One region of the Shewanella sp. MTB7 genome, then DNA from elsewhere that is predicted to be linked to it. Evidence: predicted binding sites of a transcription regulator. Region 1 holds the regulator's gene; each other region holds the start of a gene.

Region 1 (3,962 bases):
TATTAAAAATAATCAAATCATATTTAATGGCCCAGTTGAAGTGACTCAAGGCTCAGTAAGAATACATGCTGATATGCTCAGAGCTTTCACCAAAGAGGGCTCTGGTGGGCGTATTTTGGTTGCCACAGGTAATCCGGCAACCTACTCACAAATAATGGAAGATGGCCGTCCGGCACATGCCAGTGCCAAAGAGATCCGCTACGAACTATCTAAGCGCACGCTTATCTTGAAGGGCAATGCGACACTTGAGCAAGATGGCAGTCAAGTTACAGGCGATCAAATTCAATATAACATTGCTAAACAACAGCTCATTGCCGAGAGCACAGGTAATGATCGTGTTATCACTATAATTCAACCTGAAAGTTATCAAGAAGACACAAAGCCAGAGACACAACCCGCTCCTTCAAAAGCTCAGCCAGAAGCACAAGTTGAACAGCCAAAGACACTAGCCGAATCTGCATTAAACACTCAGGAGATTAAATGAGCTCTTTGACGTTAAAGGCTGTAAACCTAGCGAAAAGCTATAAGAACCGTGCCGTAGTACAAGATGTCAGCTTAACCGTCAAAACCGGCCAAATTGTTGGTCTACTTGGACCTAATGGTGCAGGGAAGACCACCACTTTTTACATGGTCGTAGGGCTAGTTCAAAGTGATAAAGGGCGGATCTTTATTAATGATGATGATCTCACCCTAGATCCTATGCATCTGCGTGCTCGTAAAGGCATAGGCTACTTGCCCCAAGAAGCAAGCATCTTTAGAAAGTTATCGGTCAGAGATAATATTATGGCCGTACTGGAAACTCGAGATGAACTTGATAAAAATGCACGAGAAGAGCAACTAGAACATCTACTGGAAGAGTTTCATATTACTCATATTCGAGATAGTCAAGGAATGTCGCTTTCCGGCGGCGAACGTCGACGTGTAGAGATAGCAAGAGCATTAGCCGCGAACCCAAAGTTTATTTTACTCGATGAACCTTTTGCTGGCGTCGATCCTATCTCGGTCATCGACATTAAAAAAATCATTTTACAGCTCAAGAGTCGCGGTCTTGGAGTGCTTATTACTGATCACAACGTGAGGGAAACATTAGACGTTTGTGAGCATGCTTATATCGTGAGTCATGGAAATTTAATTGCCGAAGGAACACCCGCAGAAATCTTAGACAATCAGCAAGTACGAGCGGTGTACTTAGGAGAACAATTCAAGCTATAGTTAATCTAGGGAATGATTTCCCCCCTAGAAAATGGATATGATACATCGATATTACTCATTCTAATGAAGTGTATTTAGGAAGCGAAGACTTCCAAAATAACTCCAGCAGGCTTTCTCATTTTAATAAGTACAAAGAAGGGAATAGCAGTACATGAAAGCGTCACTCCAGCTCAAAATGGGTCAACACTTAACCATGACTCCACAGCTTCAGCAGGCCATACGTCTGTTGCAGCTATCGTCACTGGAACTGCAACAGGAGATCCAACAAGCACTAGACTCCAACCCTCTACTTGAGTTGGATGAAGAGCAGGTCGACGCAACAGCTGACAATAGCGATGCCAAGATAAATGATGAAACAGATTTCAGTGCTTCCGCTGAAACTGTCGTCGAAAAAGACAGTTCGACATTGGAAACTTCCGAGGCCTTAGCACAAGATTCTATGCCTGAAGATCTGCCTATGGATACCACTTGGGATGAAGTCTATACGGCAAGCCCTAATTCAGCTTCGGGTGCAATGCGAGACGACGATCTCCCCTTTCAAGGTGAAACCAGTGAAGGTTTATTTGAGCATCTTGAGTGGCAAAAGAATTTAACCCCATTTTCAGATAACGATCTCGCCATTGCTACCGCCATTATTGATGCGGTCGATGAACGTGGTTACCTGACACAAAATACTGACGATATTTTAGAGGCTATGGGCGATCCCGAAATTGAACTCGATGAAGTGGAAGCTGTACTTAAACGTATTCAACATTTTGACCCTATTGGAGTCGCAGCACGCGATCTCAGCGAATGTCTTTTCATCCAGCTCGCTCAATACGCTAGCACAACGCCTCATATTGATAACGCCAGACTGTTAATCAAAGAACACCTGGATCTTATCGCCGGCCGAGACTTCCGTCTCTTAATGCGTAAAACCAAACTAAAAGAGGATGAGTTAAGGCAAGCAATAGAGTTGATTCAAACCTTGAATCCCCGTCCAGGACTCGCCATAACACCAAACCGTGATGAATATGTGATCCCTGATGTCACAGTGACCAAGAAAAAAGGTCGTTGGATAGTTGAACTAAATCCAGATTACTTACCCAAAATAAATGTAAACCAACATTATGCATCCATGGCCCGCAGCACTAAAAGTCAGGCAGACAGTCAGTTTATTCGTGGACACTTGCAGGAAGCTAAGTGGTTTATCAAGAGTTTAGAAAGTCGTAGCGATACTTTACTTAAAGTTTCGAACTGCATTGTTAAGTTTCAACAAGGCTTCTTTGAATACGGTGAAGAAGCGATGAAGCCTATGGTGTTAAATGACATCGCTGAAGAGGTCGAGATGCATGAATCGACCATTTCACGTGTCACAACCCAAAAATATATGCACACCCCAAGAGGTATTTTTGAACTGAAATACTTCTTCTCAAGTCATGTGGGTACCGACGACGGTGGCGAATGTTCATCAACCGCAATTCGCGCCTTTATTAAGAAGCTAGTTGCTGCAGAAAACCAACAGAAACCATTAAGTGACAGTAAGATGGCACTACTGTTAGCTGAACAAGGCATTAAAGTAGCGAGAAGAACCATAGCCAAGTACCGTGAGGCTTTGCTCATACCACCATCAAATCAAAGAAAGAGCTTATAGAATATTTTTGAAAATTAAGATATTAATATGTTGAGGTTAAACATTGTGACGTTAGTCAGATACCTAAATATGCAATGTAAACCTCTAATCGACGAGCGTGCTTTCAAACACAATCGAGTCCGGAGGAGTATTTCTATGCAAATTAACGTAACAGGTCATCATATCGAAATCACAACATCTCTTCGTCAGTATGTTGAAGAAAAATTTTCAAAGCTTGAACGACATTTCGATCAGATCAATAATGTGCACGTTATTTTAAATGTTCAGAAAATGCAGCAAATAGCAGAAGCTAAACTTCATCTTGTTGGTGGAGAGGTTTTTGCTATGTCAGAACATGCTGACATGTATGCCGCAATCGACTCCCTGATAAATAAGCTCGACCGTCAGGTTATTAAACATAAAGAGAAGCAAATAAAACACTAACGATGGAATTAAGCACTATCCTGCAGCCGGAATGTACAACTTGCGCCACTCCGGGCAGTAAGAAAAAGGTACTGGAACTTATAAGCGATCTTGCCGCTGTCCAGTACCCTAACCTTTCCTCTCAAGAGATTTTTGAAAGTCTTTTAGCCAGAGAGAAAATGGGCAGCACAGGTATAGGTAACGGCATAGCCATTCCACATGGAAGGTTAGCCAATATTAGTCAACCCGTTGCGGTACTCATAAAGTGCGAGGAGCCAATTGCTTTCGACTCTATTGATAAACAGCCGGTAGATATATTATTTGCACTATTAGTTCCAGCTGATCAATGTGAGCAGCATTTAAGTACCTTATCTGCTATGGCAGAAAAGCTTAATGACAAACTAATTTTAAAGCAGTTACGAAAAACACAAGATGAGTCAGAACTTTATCAGGTGATAACACAATGAAACTGGTTATGGTATCCGGTCGCTCCGGTTCGGGAAAATCTGTCGCCCTCAGGGTATTGGAAGATCTCGGATACTACTGTGTCGACAACTTACCTTTGCCACTTATGGACACATTACTTGAACAGCTCAAAGATAGCACAGACCTTGTGGCTATTAGTGTGGATGTTCGTAATATGCACGAAACAGAGTTAGAGAAACAGCTTTCAAATCTACCAGAAGGTACTGAGCTATTAAGTTTCTTTCTAAAC
Region 2 (3,962 bases), 3.1 Mb from region 1:
GCTGGCAAGCTAGCTATTTTTGCTGTGCGAGTGGATACTTTTTTAAAGAATAAGAATGAGCATACTTTTTACTTAGGTACTAACTCAACCCAAGCATTACAAACCGTTAGGAAAACGTTACTTAAAAAATCAACTAGTTTGCCCGTCTACGCTGAATACTTACATCGTGACATTTTTGAGTTGGCAGATAAATATGGCCGAGATACAGTACTACTCATTAAATATTTAGGAACGAATTGGTTGCCTAAAATTTTTAATATCAAGCGTCAATTAAATACACTTTCCCAGCATATTCCATTTTTAAAGCAAGGCTTCATAGACAATGTAATCTATAAATTAGCAGCACTTTTTCCTAGCCAGACACCAAAAAAGCTTCACCAATGGAATGAGATATACGAACATCAATTGATCTTAACAGTAAAGGGAGATGTTAAAGAAGAAACCGAATCACTCTTGGATGATATAAAAAAACAACATAATTTAAGTTATTTTCTCTGCAATGAAGAGGATGCAAAGTCTGCTTATTTATTGCGCTTTGCAGCGGCTGGCGCTGCGATTCAATACGCAGCAATAAACAATCAAGAAGTCGAGTCAATCGTTGCGCTTGATATTGCTTTAAAACGCAATGATACCGATTGGTTTGAAACCTTACCTGAAGAACTTAACTGTAAGTTAGTTAATAAGCTTTATTATGGCCACTTTCTATGTCATGTGTTCCATCAAGATTACTTAGTTCGCAAAGGCGAAAATGCTAAAGATATTAAAAAAGCTATGTTATTGCTGCTTGAAAAACGTGGTGCCGAATACCCAGCAGAGCATAACGTAGGCCACCATTATGACGCTAAGCCACCCTTGGCTGATTATTATAGGACGCTAGATCCAACTAATACCTTAAATGCAGGAATTGGTGGAATGTCTAAAAAGCTAAACTATGATAAATAGTCGAGGTTAGATGTGAACGTTTTTTTATCTAATTTGAAAGTGTGTTTGGCGATCGTTTTTTATCTGTGCTCTTATACTCCTTTTTAGAGGGAGTTAAACATACATATTGAGTTATACAAGCAACGTTTTGCAGGATCCATGGCAATCTCTAAAGTGTAAAAAACAACTACCCACTTTTTGATGTACTATTTAGCTCATTGTGTGTGGTTATTGCAGGGCTATAGGTGGTCCTATTAGATAATACATCTTTGGACATCATGCATGCCTCAAAGAACAAGGTACCTTTTTAGACGACATTCTGAAGACATTGCTAGGCTTATTCAATCTTTCTTGGCAATGGGCAGCAGGTAAGCTGTGTCTTGGCTTAAACCAGAAGAGGCTGTTCGTTGAGCCTCTTCACATATCAAAGGAGATAATCCGCAGGTCTCATGTCCATACAGATGGTTTTAGTTTTTGATTTCGCATCTGAAGGCAATTGCTAAAAACAGGCGTTAAAACTGAGTTTAGATCGGTGATCTGAAACGGCTAACACTTGTCCATGAAAGTTGGAAAGTACGGTAACGTATTCTCGTCCTTTTTTAATGGCTGTTTCGTCAATTAACAATGACTCAATCGAGCAAGTTGTTCGATATGCTCCCTCCTAAAAACGTCCCTTTCCATTATCCGATCAATTGCTTCCCAGCTTAATTTAAAGAATTTACTAACCACATTTAACATACTCATGACTAACATCGCCAACACTCCCACTTCGAGTAGTTCAGTGTGGCGGCTACTCTCGTAAACCTAGGGAATTTGAGGTGTCTGATAGCCATGGTTCAGGCAATGAATTCACGGAATTGTGGAGTGAAAGCTGGCAAACGGGGCAAACTAAATAACCTCTATGTACATAGTTCACAATCACCGTAATACTTTGATGTTGTTCATCAAACTGAACGTCAGAGACTAGCCATGGTGCTTTTGAGTCTAAGGTTTTTTGATATAAAGCTGTTTCGTTCATAAGTAACTTGGATGAGAAAACGTATTGGGGAGTTGATCTTAAAAGTTGTGTTTCCCACCATTTTCGACGAAGACCCACAAATAAACAGTGAGTGACTCAAAAGAGTTCTATGTGGCTGCCATAGGCGTCTTATATTCCTAACAAAATTAAGACTAATACGTTAGCACGAGAACCACTGGTAATTATCTCTAACATTGAAGGGGGGTTTTCGGCTTACTCTGACAAGTCAAAAATCAAAGAGATAGATAAATAGATGTAGAAGTAGATGCGGTGGTGAGTTTCCCAAACAGGGTGAGCGAACGCGAAGTGATCCCCTCTCCTAGAACCTTCTCAAAGAAAAAGTGCATATCCCGCTGGAGGCGATAAACGACAATGAAAGGTACAACTTTCAACAATCAAACCCTGTACCAAACTCAGCTTAAAGCTAAACCAGAAAATGTCATCAGACTTCATTCGAAGGCTTATTACATTTTTGCCTCATCAGATCTGCAACTTGATTTGCAACTTGCAACACATTTATTCACCCCTAAACCAAAACCATTGTAACCAACTGTATTTATTGGTAAATAATTTTGGCATGGAGTCTGCAGAGTAAACGTTAGCTAAATACAATAAGGAAATCCTAATGAAAAAAACATACTCATTAATGATTTGTAGTGGCATGCTATTCACCCAAGGGATAAGTTGGGCTGATGAATTTGAAGCCTGCCCTACCCAAGCTTTTATTATTCAAACTCCCTCATCTGTCCCAAAAACATATGGTGTTGATCTGGCAACGGGTAGTTACACAGTATTAGAAAATGATATGGGCACAACTAAGTCCTATAACGGTGTTGGATTTAATTATCATGATAACTATATCTATGGCTGGGATTATCAGAATGCGACCTTAGGAAAAACAGGTGATGACTATCAAATAGTTCCACTTACCATCACCAAAGATAGCGCCTCTGCAAGCGCTGGTAACATATATGTAGGTGATATTGCTATCAATGAAAACACTTGGTACGGATATCGCAAAGGTAAAGGTCTTTTCACCATTCCCCTCGGTGATCCAAGTAGCTACAACATGACTAGAGTCTCAGGTAGTAACACTAACGCTACCTATAATATTACTGATTTAGCCTTTCACCCAACCGATGGTTATATCTATGCAATCACCAATGGCAGCACAGGTAAACTACTCCGCATCGATCCCGCTGATGGGTCGTCAACAAACTTAGGCACAGTCGCGAGCTCCACTTCAGGTAATTTTATTTTTGGTGCCCAATTTTTTGACCCTAGTGGTAATCTTTATACCAGTAATAATGCCAACGGAAATATTTATCGCGTTAATGTAGAGCAGGCATCACCAACGGCTGAACTGTTTGCCTATGGTCCATCATCATCAAGTAATGATGGCGCTCGTTGTGCCCTAGCAGAGGTGCCTATTGGGAACAATGTCGACTTTGGTGATGCACCTGACAGTTATGGCACTTTAATGGATAGTAATGGTGCAAGGCACACCATTGTTTCAGGTTTTTATTTAGGTAGCAGTATTGATAATGAATCTGATGGGTACACATACCCCTTAAGTGACGATGCCAGTGATGGATCTGACGATGAAGATGGCGTAAGTATGCCAACAGGATTTGAAATTGGTGAACAAGCCATTTTGCTCGTCGATGTCACAGGTGATGATGGTTACCTTAACGGCTGGATAGATCTAAATCAAAATGGTGAATTTGAATTAGAGGAGCAAGTCGTCCTCGCTGAACCCTTAGATGATGGTAGCAATACCATCGTTATTGATATCCCGAGTTGGGCAGAAACAGGAGGTACTTGGGCTCGTTTTCGCCTCAGTACTCAACAAGATATTGCCTCGACTGGTGGTATAGGTGACGGGGAAGTGGAAGATTACCCTATCACTTTAACCGAAACTGGAGTCTCGATTAACTATTATCCCTCCTCTTCAACATTTACCTCCTTGGCCTATGAAGATCTTTACCCAGATCAAGGTGACTTTGATATGAATGATGTTGTT
Region 3 (3,962 bases), 3.0 Mb from region 1:
TAATGTTGAATCTGCCGCATTTAGATTCATCTGTATGCCTATTCCATCTGTTTTCTTTGGACTACCTGCCGAATCTGGAATAATAACGGGACTCGTTGTGGTTAAGCTCACAGAAGTCGAATTCCCATCTTTATCTACACCGAACGTTTGCAAGAAATTACCTTGAGAGTCAACCAAGTAGTTATTGGAGTCGACCTTAAAAGCCCCTGCGCGAGTAAAGGTGTGGTCTTGTGAATCCAATCCACTAGATGTGACAAAGAAACCGCCACCATTGATCGCCATGTCTAAGGCATTATTGGTAAATTGTAAACTACCTTGATGAAACTGCTGAGCAACCTGACTCGTCGTAGCACCACCACCAACCGCAGTTTTACCATTAGCAAAAATTGAGTTTGCGTAAACATCAGCAAACTCAGCTCTAGATTCTTTAAAACCGATGCTGTTAACGTTAGCGATGTTATTCGCTGTAGTATTTAAGTCTTTCTGGGCAGCGGAAATACCACTCAATGCTATGTTAAACGACATAATTCACCTCGATTTAAATTCATTTCTAATTAGCTTTCAGAGACAGCTAAGACATCACCAATCTTAATCCCGCCAACCCCACGTAAATTAAGGATGGCACCAGTACTGGCCGTACCTAATGAAACGCTGGTGACATGGGCATAAGTTGAAACGGCCAGTTCTTCACTCTTACCATCAACCTTACCGGAAGCTTTGATGGAGTAATTGCCATCGGCTACTGGTTCACCATTTTTATTCAGTCCATCCCAACTGACATCGATATTTCCCCCCGCACTGCCATCAACAGTAAAAGTCTTAATCAACTGACCGGTATCATCCTCGACACGCACTGTGATACTTTCGATTGTTTCAGGAGTACTGATAATCCCTTTGATCTCTCGACCTTCAGCTGAGACATTACCTGTATCTGATGGAATTAGTACTTTTTGCCCGACGAGACCTGAAGCTTGCAGCGCTTGGCTTGACGTCATAACAGTATTCAGATTAATAATTTCATCATTGAGATTATTAATGCCATCCACTGTCGAAAACGAAGCCATTTGTGCAATCATCTGGTCGTTATCGACGGGCTTAAAAGGGTCCTGCATCGACAGCTGTTGACTCAGTAATGAAAAGAAATCCTCCTGAGTCAACTCTTGATTATTTGGCTCTGGGGTCGATGATTCATCAGGAAGACGAATCGCATCAATAAAAGGATTACCTGTTGTTGAAGTCTGCTCAGCACTTTGAGTTGTAGCAGCTTGAACCGCCGATGCTGTTTGTTTTGCTGGCGCCACAGACTGATTTGATGTCTGCGAAGTTCCACCTAACGTTTGCGCACTATTTAACGGATTAATGAGGCTCACTGATTACCTCCTTCTATTTGCCAATTCTGAGAGTTTGCTGAAGCATTGACTTCGCCGCTTCAGCTACCTGGACATTCATTTGATAGGAACGAGATGCAGATATCATGTCGGCCATCTCCTCCATCACATTCACATTCGGTTTATAAATAAAACCATCATTATCAGCCATTGGATGATTGGGAGAAAACTCCTTCTGCAAAGGCGCATCACTCTCAACAATGCCTTTTACTACAACAGATTGAGAAGACTGTTGCTGGTGGCTGGCTTTGGCCATTTCGGCCTCAAAAATAGGGTGTCGAGCACGATAGGTTGCATCAATACTACTGGAGACAGAATCTGCATTCGCAATATTACTGGCTGTAGTATTTAACCTTACCGACTGAGCAGACATCCCAGAACCCGAGACATTAAAGATATTAAATAAGCTCATAATTAATCACCTCTCAAGGCTTTTTTAAGCCCAGAAAATCTACTGTCTAAAAATCCTAGAGACATTTGATACTCAAGTGCATTCTGCATAAATTCTGATTGCTCTTGCTGAATATCGACCGTATTTCCATCACCAGTATCAGGCTGATTTGGCACTCTATAGCCATAATGTTGCTCAGAGAGGGCGGCTAGATCAAAATGTTTGCCGTCATTACCCGTCATAACAAGACCACGTTGACGGCTCGTTGCGGCTTGCAGAGCCTTATCGAAATCAACATCACGGGCTTTATAGTGAGGAGTGTCGGCATTAGCGATATTAGAAGAGATGACCTCTGCACGTTGGGCACGGATCCCAAGAGTGTATTGGTGAACTCCTAACGCCTTATCAAAATTAATCGCCATAAAATTGCCTCCTGAACTTGTTGACAATAATGTAGCAATAGTTGTGCCAAAAAAGGGAGGAAGATTCGAGGATGTTGCTAGACAGCTCACTGGGCGACGGAAAAGTCGCCAGCTAGGAGAAACAAATTGAGATGGACTCTGTCCAACTCAATTCCTTTGGTTGATTTTGCTTGAAGTGAGCTGGTGAACGTACCCGTAGCCAAGATGTTGGCATCTCGCAGCGAGATTGAGAGTATCCTAGAAGATACTACACCCCTAGTTTATCGTATTGATGTTATAAATTAATCCTGAGAACGCCCTCGTAACCAACTTATTAACGAGCGTCCTCGCACCTGCAATTACGTTTTCTTCTGATAATAGATGCCGGGGTTACAGCGAACCATATCAAACTCTTCCGTTAAACCGGCAATTGACTCAGATGCGCCAAGAAAGAGTATCCCTTTGGGGTTTAAAGCGGCAGCAAATTGCCGCAATATTTTCGCTTTTGCCTCAGGAGAAAAGTAGATAAGTACATTACGACAAAAGATAATGTCAAATTTACCCAGCAAGGTATAACTTTCAAGCAGATTGTGAGCTCTGAAATTTACCAGGCGCTTAACATTATCATTGATCACCATAGTGCCGTTATTGGTAGCCGCAAAAAATTGACGTTTACGCTCATCAGACAAACCTCTTCCTAAGGCTAGATTGTCATATTCTGCATGCTTACAGCGATCCAACATCGACGGTGAAAGGTCGGTTGCCAAAATAGATGCGTTGCCAGGTAGACTGCCAGGTTTCTTTTGTTGGTACTCAAGAATAGTCATAGCCAAAGAGTATGGCTCTTGACCTGATGAACATGCAGCAGACCAAATCTTTAGAGGTCGTCCAAGTCGACTGTATTCAGGTAACAATTTATTAGATAACAACTCAAATGGATACCTGTCTCTAAACCATAAGGTTTCATTTGTAGTCATGGCATCGATCACAGAAGCTCGTAACTGTCGCTCCGTAGGTCTCATGGAATGCTTTACAACTTCTGACAACGAAGGAAGATTATATTGCCCCATCAAAGGTGCTAGGCGACTACGCACTAGATACTGCTTATTATCACCCAACACAATTCCACTGTGTTGTTCCAGAAATAACCTAAATTGTGTGTATTCAGTTTCAGCAAGTGATTTGTTTGGCACCTTGGTGTCCTAATATCAGTAAAATAGGCTATTACAGCATTTAATCGTACAGAGCGCTGGTTTATACATTAGCAGTAAAAAAGAAACAAGCTTAATATAAAACAGCGCACAACAATCATTATAAACTCAAGTGCTTATTCACTGCTGCTGCAAGTTCATCAGGGTTGAATTTTGCAATAAAATCATCTGCACCAACTTTTTCTACCATAGCCTGATTAAAAACTCCACTCAATGAAGTATGCAGCACAATTTTAATATCTTTTAATTTCGGATTATCCCTTATCTCCGCAGTTAGGGTATACCCATCCATTTCAGGCATCTCAATATCAGAGATAATTAATGGGATCTCTTTTGACACATCATCCATCTCTTCAGCCATCTTGGTTAGTTTATTCAGTGCATCTTTACCATCAATGGCTGTATCAATTTGCAACCCCAATGCTTCAAGCGCACGAATAATCTGCTTTCGAGCCACTGCAGAATCATCTATCACCATAATATGGAAATACTGTTCTTTATCTATGGTTAGACTCTCACTAAGTTCCTGACTAATTTCAGTCTTAACTGGTGAGATCTCGTCGAGAATCTT
Region 4 (3,962 bases), 3.1 Mb from region 1:
TAACGAACTCATTTTCTGAACATCTGCACTGCTGAACGTAGTCAGTAACGCATCTTCGATTAGTGGGATATGTTTCTTTATTAAAATATCATCATCAGCTCCCCGAACCATAAGTTGAACTTTAATCTCAACTAACCTCGAACGAGTTGCACCAGGAAGGTTAAACAAAAAAGGCCTTGGCATACCAACATAAAAAGCCTCGCCAGTGTTCTCCTCTTCAACGACTTCAGCAATGCCATCTTCTGTCATTGCTGAATCACTAGATTCACTTGAACCAAGGAAGAACCACACACCGCCACCAATCGCCAGTAACAAAACCAGACCGATGACACCAAATACAATCAGCTTTTTCTTACTCTTGGGTTCATTATTCCCTTCCAGCTCTAATGATTCTTCATCGGCCATTTTATTTCCCTTTTCAACATGTTTTTAGAATATGTAAAATCTGGATAAAAGCTTAGTCTCAATAAGGATTTTAGCTAAATTTAAGACAATCCACACATTCAATTCCTATAGGTTACCTGCTTATGCGTAATAATCTATACCTGAAGGGTAACTAGTTGCTTGTTTTGAGCTTATTAACGATTCTTCTGATGATATTTCATCCAGCTCCGTACCAAACTGACTTCCACTATCTTCTGAGTTTTGTTCTCCATCAGCGCCATTACCTTCATTCTCTTGAGAAACTTGGCTATCAGTCAATTGCAATCCCTGCTCAGACAAAAGCTCTTTTAACCTTGGAATAGCTTGCTCGATAAGATCACGAGTTTGATGTTGTGCTACCTGAAATTGCACTTGTGTTTGATCCCCTTGAACCTGAATCCGCACCATTAATTGACCTAACTCAGGTGGATCAAGTCTGATTTCTGCATGTTGTATCCCTTGACTAACCATCGTAATAAGTTGTTGTTTCATCACAGGTGAAAATCGCTGGATCATATCTTGCATCTGTACCTGCTGCTCATTACTTTGCTTCAGTGACAATTGAATTTGTGCAATATCACTTCGAGTTGTTTGTTGTGGTGTTAGCTGTGAGCTTGCTTGCTGAAGTTTAGACTCTACCGCTGTTTCAGTGAAAGCCGAACCAAACTCCATTCCTGCTTTCATCGGCGTCAATTTAACTGAAAGTTCAGCGCCTTTGAGTTGTTCTTCTGCAACGACTTGTCCTTCTGTTTGACTAGCCAGCTTCTCACCTAAGATACTGTTGAGCTTAACGCTTTCACCTTTACTCTTGAATGCAGTCTCTTGCCCCTGAACATTCATGGCTTTACTCTCAAAACTCGATAATTGCCCTTTGTTATCTAGGACCAAACTCTGCTCTTTATTTAATTCGACTTGTTGAAGCTGAGCCGTGTTTAATGGTTTTGTCTCAATTGCAGGTAGTGTTTGCCCCTGTGGCCTTTCTTTTTCTGCAGCGCTACCAACTAGAGCAGGTTCATTTTTAGAAGCATCGATTTCCATTGCTTTGTTCTGTGCATATGTAGCTTGATGATTTTTAACCCCATCGCCGGCTAATATCTCAACTTGCTTTCTTACATCAAGAATATCTTGAACATTACCTTCACCACTTTTAACGAAAGTAATCAGCTGAGTTAATACCTCTGGAGAAAGAGTTTGCAACTCCTCTAGTGTAAGACCACTTTTATTTAATAACTCAGTAAGTGTCTTGTTATCTAGAGGTTCTGCCGTTGCGGGATCCAGTACTCCCAGACCTTTTTCTGTCCCCTCCGTAATATTCAAACCTAAGCTATCAATTAACACCTCATCTTTAATGAGATCTCCAAGCGGCAAACTATCGCCGCCTTCTTCAATGATGACTGTAGATACCACTCTATCGGCATTATTCAACTCAGAAGCCAGATTAATTTGAGCTAGCACGTGGGATACATCAGTCTCACCCTCGGTACTTGATCCGTTCTGATGTTGAGATTCAATGAGTGCTTGCTCTTCAGCATCCGTCTGGCGATTTATATTGCTAGCATTATCTAACTCAACTTTAGTGCTAACACTTTCATTTGATTTAATTTTAACTTGTTGCTTAGCTTCTACACTTGCTTGTTGTAATGCCGAAGAAAAATCACTATTTTCGGAGGACTTATTGTCGTTAACCGCTTGTTTAATCTCTGTGTTTGGTTTATTTTCAGCTTTATTACTGGCTAAAAGTACATTGGACATTTTCTGCATAAAGCCTCCAGAACGCTAAAGCCTACGAGATAAAGGCCTATTTTTAGCGTCAAAATGTCGACCCGCGAGTCGAAAAGAATCTATATAGATAATTACAGCAATATCAGTGCCAAAAGTAAGAAGTAGAATAGAAAGATAAGGTTAACGCACTCGCTTTCGATAAAACTGTTGAGAAGCGAATTCATCTATCATCTTCTGTTCTTGTCTTAACGCCTCTTGTGCCACTTTTTCTGCTTTGCGAGCAAGAAGAAGCTCAACGGCTTTGCGTTTTTGTTGCATTTGTTGCCAGTGCTTTTGTCTGTGTATTCTTTGACTATCAGCGTCCTGAATAGACACGACCTGCTTGGTGATAGCTTTATCAATTTGTCTAACGAACTGATGAAACTGATGGTAATAACTCGCACTGATACTCTTGCCATGATGGTCTTCCATCTGCTTCATATAATCGAGACGATAGTTTCTCAAGGCCTCTAGCTGACTCTGACATTTTTGTAACATCAATTGAGCTGACTTTAGTTGTAACCCCGCTTGTTCTTCCGCATCCTTTGCCAGTTTTAATACTGTATCTAACGGATCATGTTTTGCCATTTAATCTCCAAAAAAGAACACGGATTACTAATATTAATTTAGCTTTCACTTGTTAAAATAGAGCAGCGCTTAAACCTTACACTGCGCGCCCATTTGGGTCAGCATAAGCACACTGCTATCAAAACTTATTGCTTCTTTCATGGTTTGCCTTAAAAAAGCGTTCATGGCTGGCTGCAATCTAATCGAATTATCTATCCTTGGATCGCTTCCCTGAGTGTAAGCGCCAATAGAGATAAGATCTTTATTCTGTTGATACAGAGAGTAAACTTGCTTCACACGACGCATCGCTTCTAGGTGCTCTTGACTTATGACCATAGGGGCAACACGGCTGATAGAGGCTTCGACATCAATCGCAGGGTAATGACCAGAGTCGGCTAATTGACGGGACAATACGATGTGACCATCTAAAATAGCCCTTGCCGCATCTGCTATCGGATCTTGTAGATCATCCCCCTCAGTGAGTACAGTATAAAAAGCGGTAATCGAACCTTGGCCAGGTGCTCCATTACCTGCTCTTTCGACTAATTTAGGCAGTTTTGCAAATACCGAAGGCGGATATCCTTTGGTTGCAGGCGGTTCCCCTACAGCTAGGGCTATCTCTCTTTGCGCTTGGGCATAACGGGTTAGACTGTCCATCAATAATAATACGTTATAACCCAAGTCTCTGAAATATTCAGCTATACGGGTTGACGTTTCACAGGCTCTTAGTCGCATCAAGGGGGAAGTATCGGCAGGAGCTGCCACAACGACTGAGCGAGCACGTCCCTCTTCACCTAATATCTCCTCAATAAATTCTTTTACTTCCCGGCCACGTTCACCCACTAATCCCACCACGATAATGTCGGCAGTGGTCCCCCTAGTCATCATGCCAAGCAGTACACTCTTACCTACGCCGGAACCTGCAAAAAGCCCCATCCTTTGCCCTTTACCTACCGTCAGCATGGCATTAATGGCTCTGACCCCCACATCGAGTGGCTCGGTTATTGCGCGGCGGGATAAGGGATTAATAGGGACCGTGTGTCTTGGCACCTTTTGATCCGTTTGTAAGCGCCCCAAACCATCAAGAGGTTGGCCATTACCATCGAGCACTCTACCGAGTAAAGATAGACCTACATTCAGTCCACTTTGCTCTCCTAGAGGCGTCACTTTAGCACCGGGTAAAACCCCTCGAAGCTCCTCTATCGGCATCA

Evidence for each region. The regulator sigma-54, encoded in region 1, starts transcription at its own class of promoters, with help from an activator protein. The targets are predictions, from matches to a motif close to GTTGGCACGNNNNTNGNNT.
Region 2: HWQ47_RS10265 (LruC domain-containing protein) is a predicted target of sigma-54. The motif match lies at 2,511-2,529, and genes of this name have one in related genera.
Region 3: flgB (flagellar basal body rod protein FlgB) is a predicted target of sigma-54. The motif match lies at 2,234-2,252, and genes of this name have one in related genera.
Region 4: HWQ47_RS09300 (flagellar hook-length control protein FliK) is a predicted target of sigma-54. The motif match lies at 2,280-2,298, and genes of this name have one in related genera.

Annotation. Positions count from the first base shown of each region.
Region 1 is NZ_CP085636.1:5,487,518-5,491,479, forward strand. It holds gene lptA (lipopolysaccharide transport periplasmic protein LptA) at 1-484, shown strand, start outside; gene lptB (LPS export ABC transporter ATP-binding protein) at 481-1,212, shown strand; gene HWQ47_RS23960 (RNA polymerase factor sigma-54) at 1,364-2,845, shown strand; gene hpf (ribosome hibernation promoting factor) at 2,981-3,268, shown strand; gene ptsN (PTS IIA-like nitrogen regulatory protein PtsN) at 3,271-3,714, shown strand; gene rapZ (RNase adapter RapZ) at 3,711-3,962, shown strand, end outside.
Region 2 is NZ_CP085636.1:2,411,938-2,415,899, reverse strand. It holds gene dld (D-lactate dehydrogenase) at 1-942, shown strand, start outside; partial or broken gene HWQ47_RS10270 (transposase) at 1,258-1,939, opposite strand; gene HWQ47_RS10265 (LruC domain-containing protein) at 2,565-3,962, shown strand, end outside.
Region 3 is NZ_CP085636.1:2,164,928-2,168,889, reverse strand. It holds gene flgE (flagellar hook protein FlgE) at 1-525, opposite strand, end outside; gene flgD (flagellar hook assembly protein FlgD) at 555-1,370, opposite strand; gene flgC (flagellar basal body rod protein FlgC) at 1,384-1,800, opposite strand; gene flgB (flagellar basal body rod protein FlgB) at 1,803-2,201, opposite strand; gene HWQ47_RS09165 (CheR family methyltransferase) at 2,540-3,373, opposite strand; gene HWQ47_RS09160 (chemotaxis protein CheV) at 3,492-3,962, opposite strand, start outside.
Region 4 is NZ_CP085636.1:2,191,519-2,195,480, reverse strand. It holds gene fliL (flagellar basal body-associated protein FliL) at 1-405, opposite strand, end outside; gene HWQ47_RS09300 (flagellar hook-length control protein FliK) at 526-2,184, opposite strand; gene fliJ (flagellar export protein FliJ) at 2,326-2,772, opposite strand; gene fliI (flagellar protein export ATPase FliI) at 2,842-3,962, opposite strand, start outside.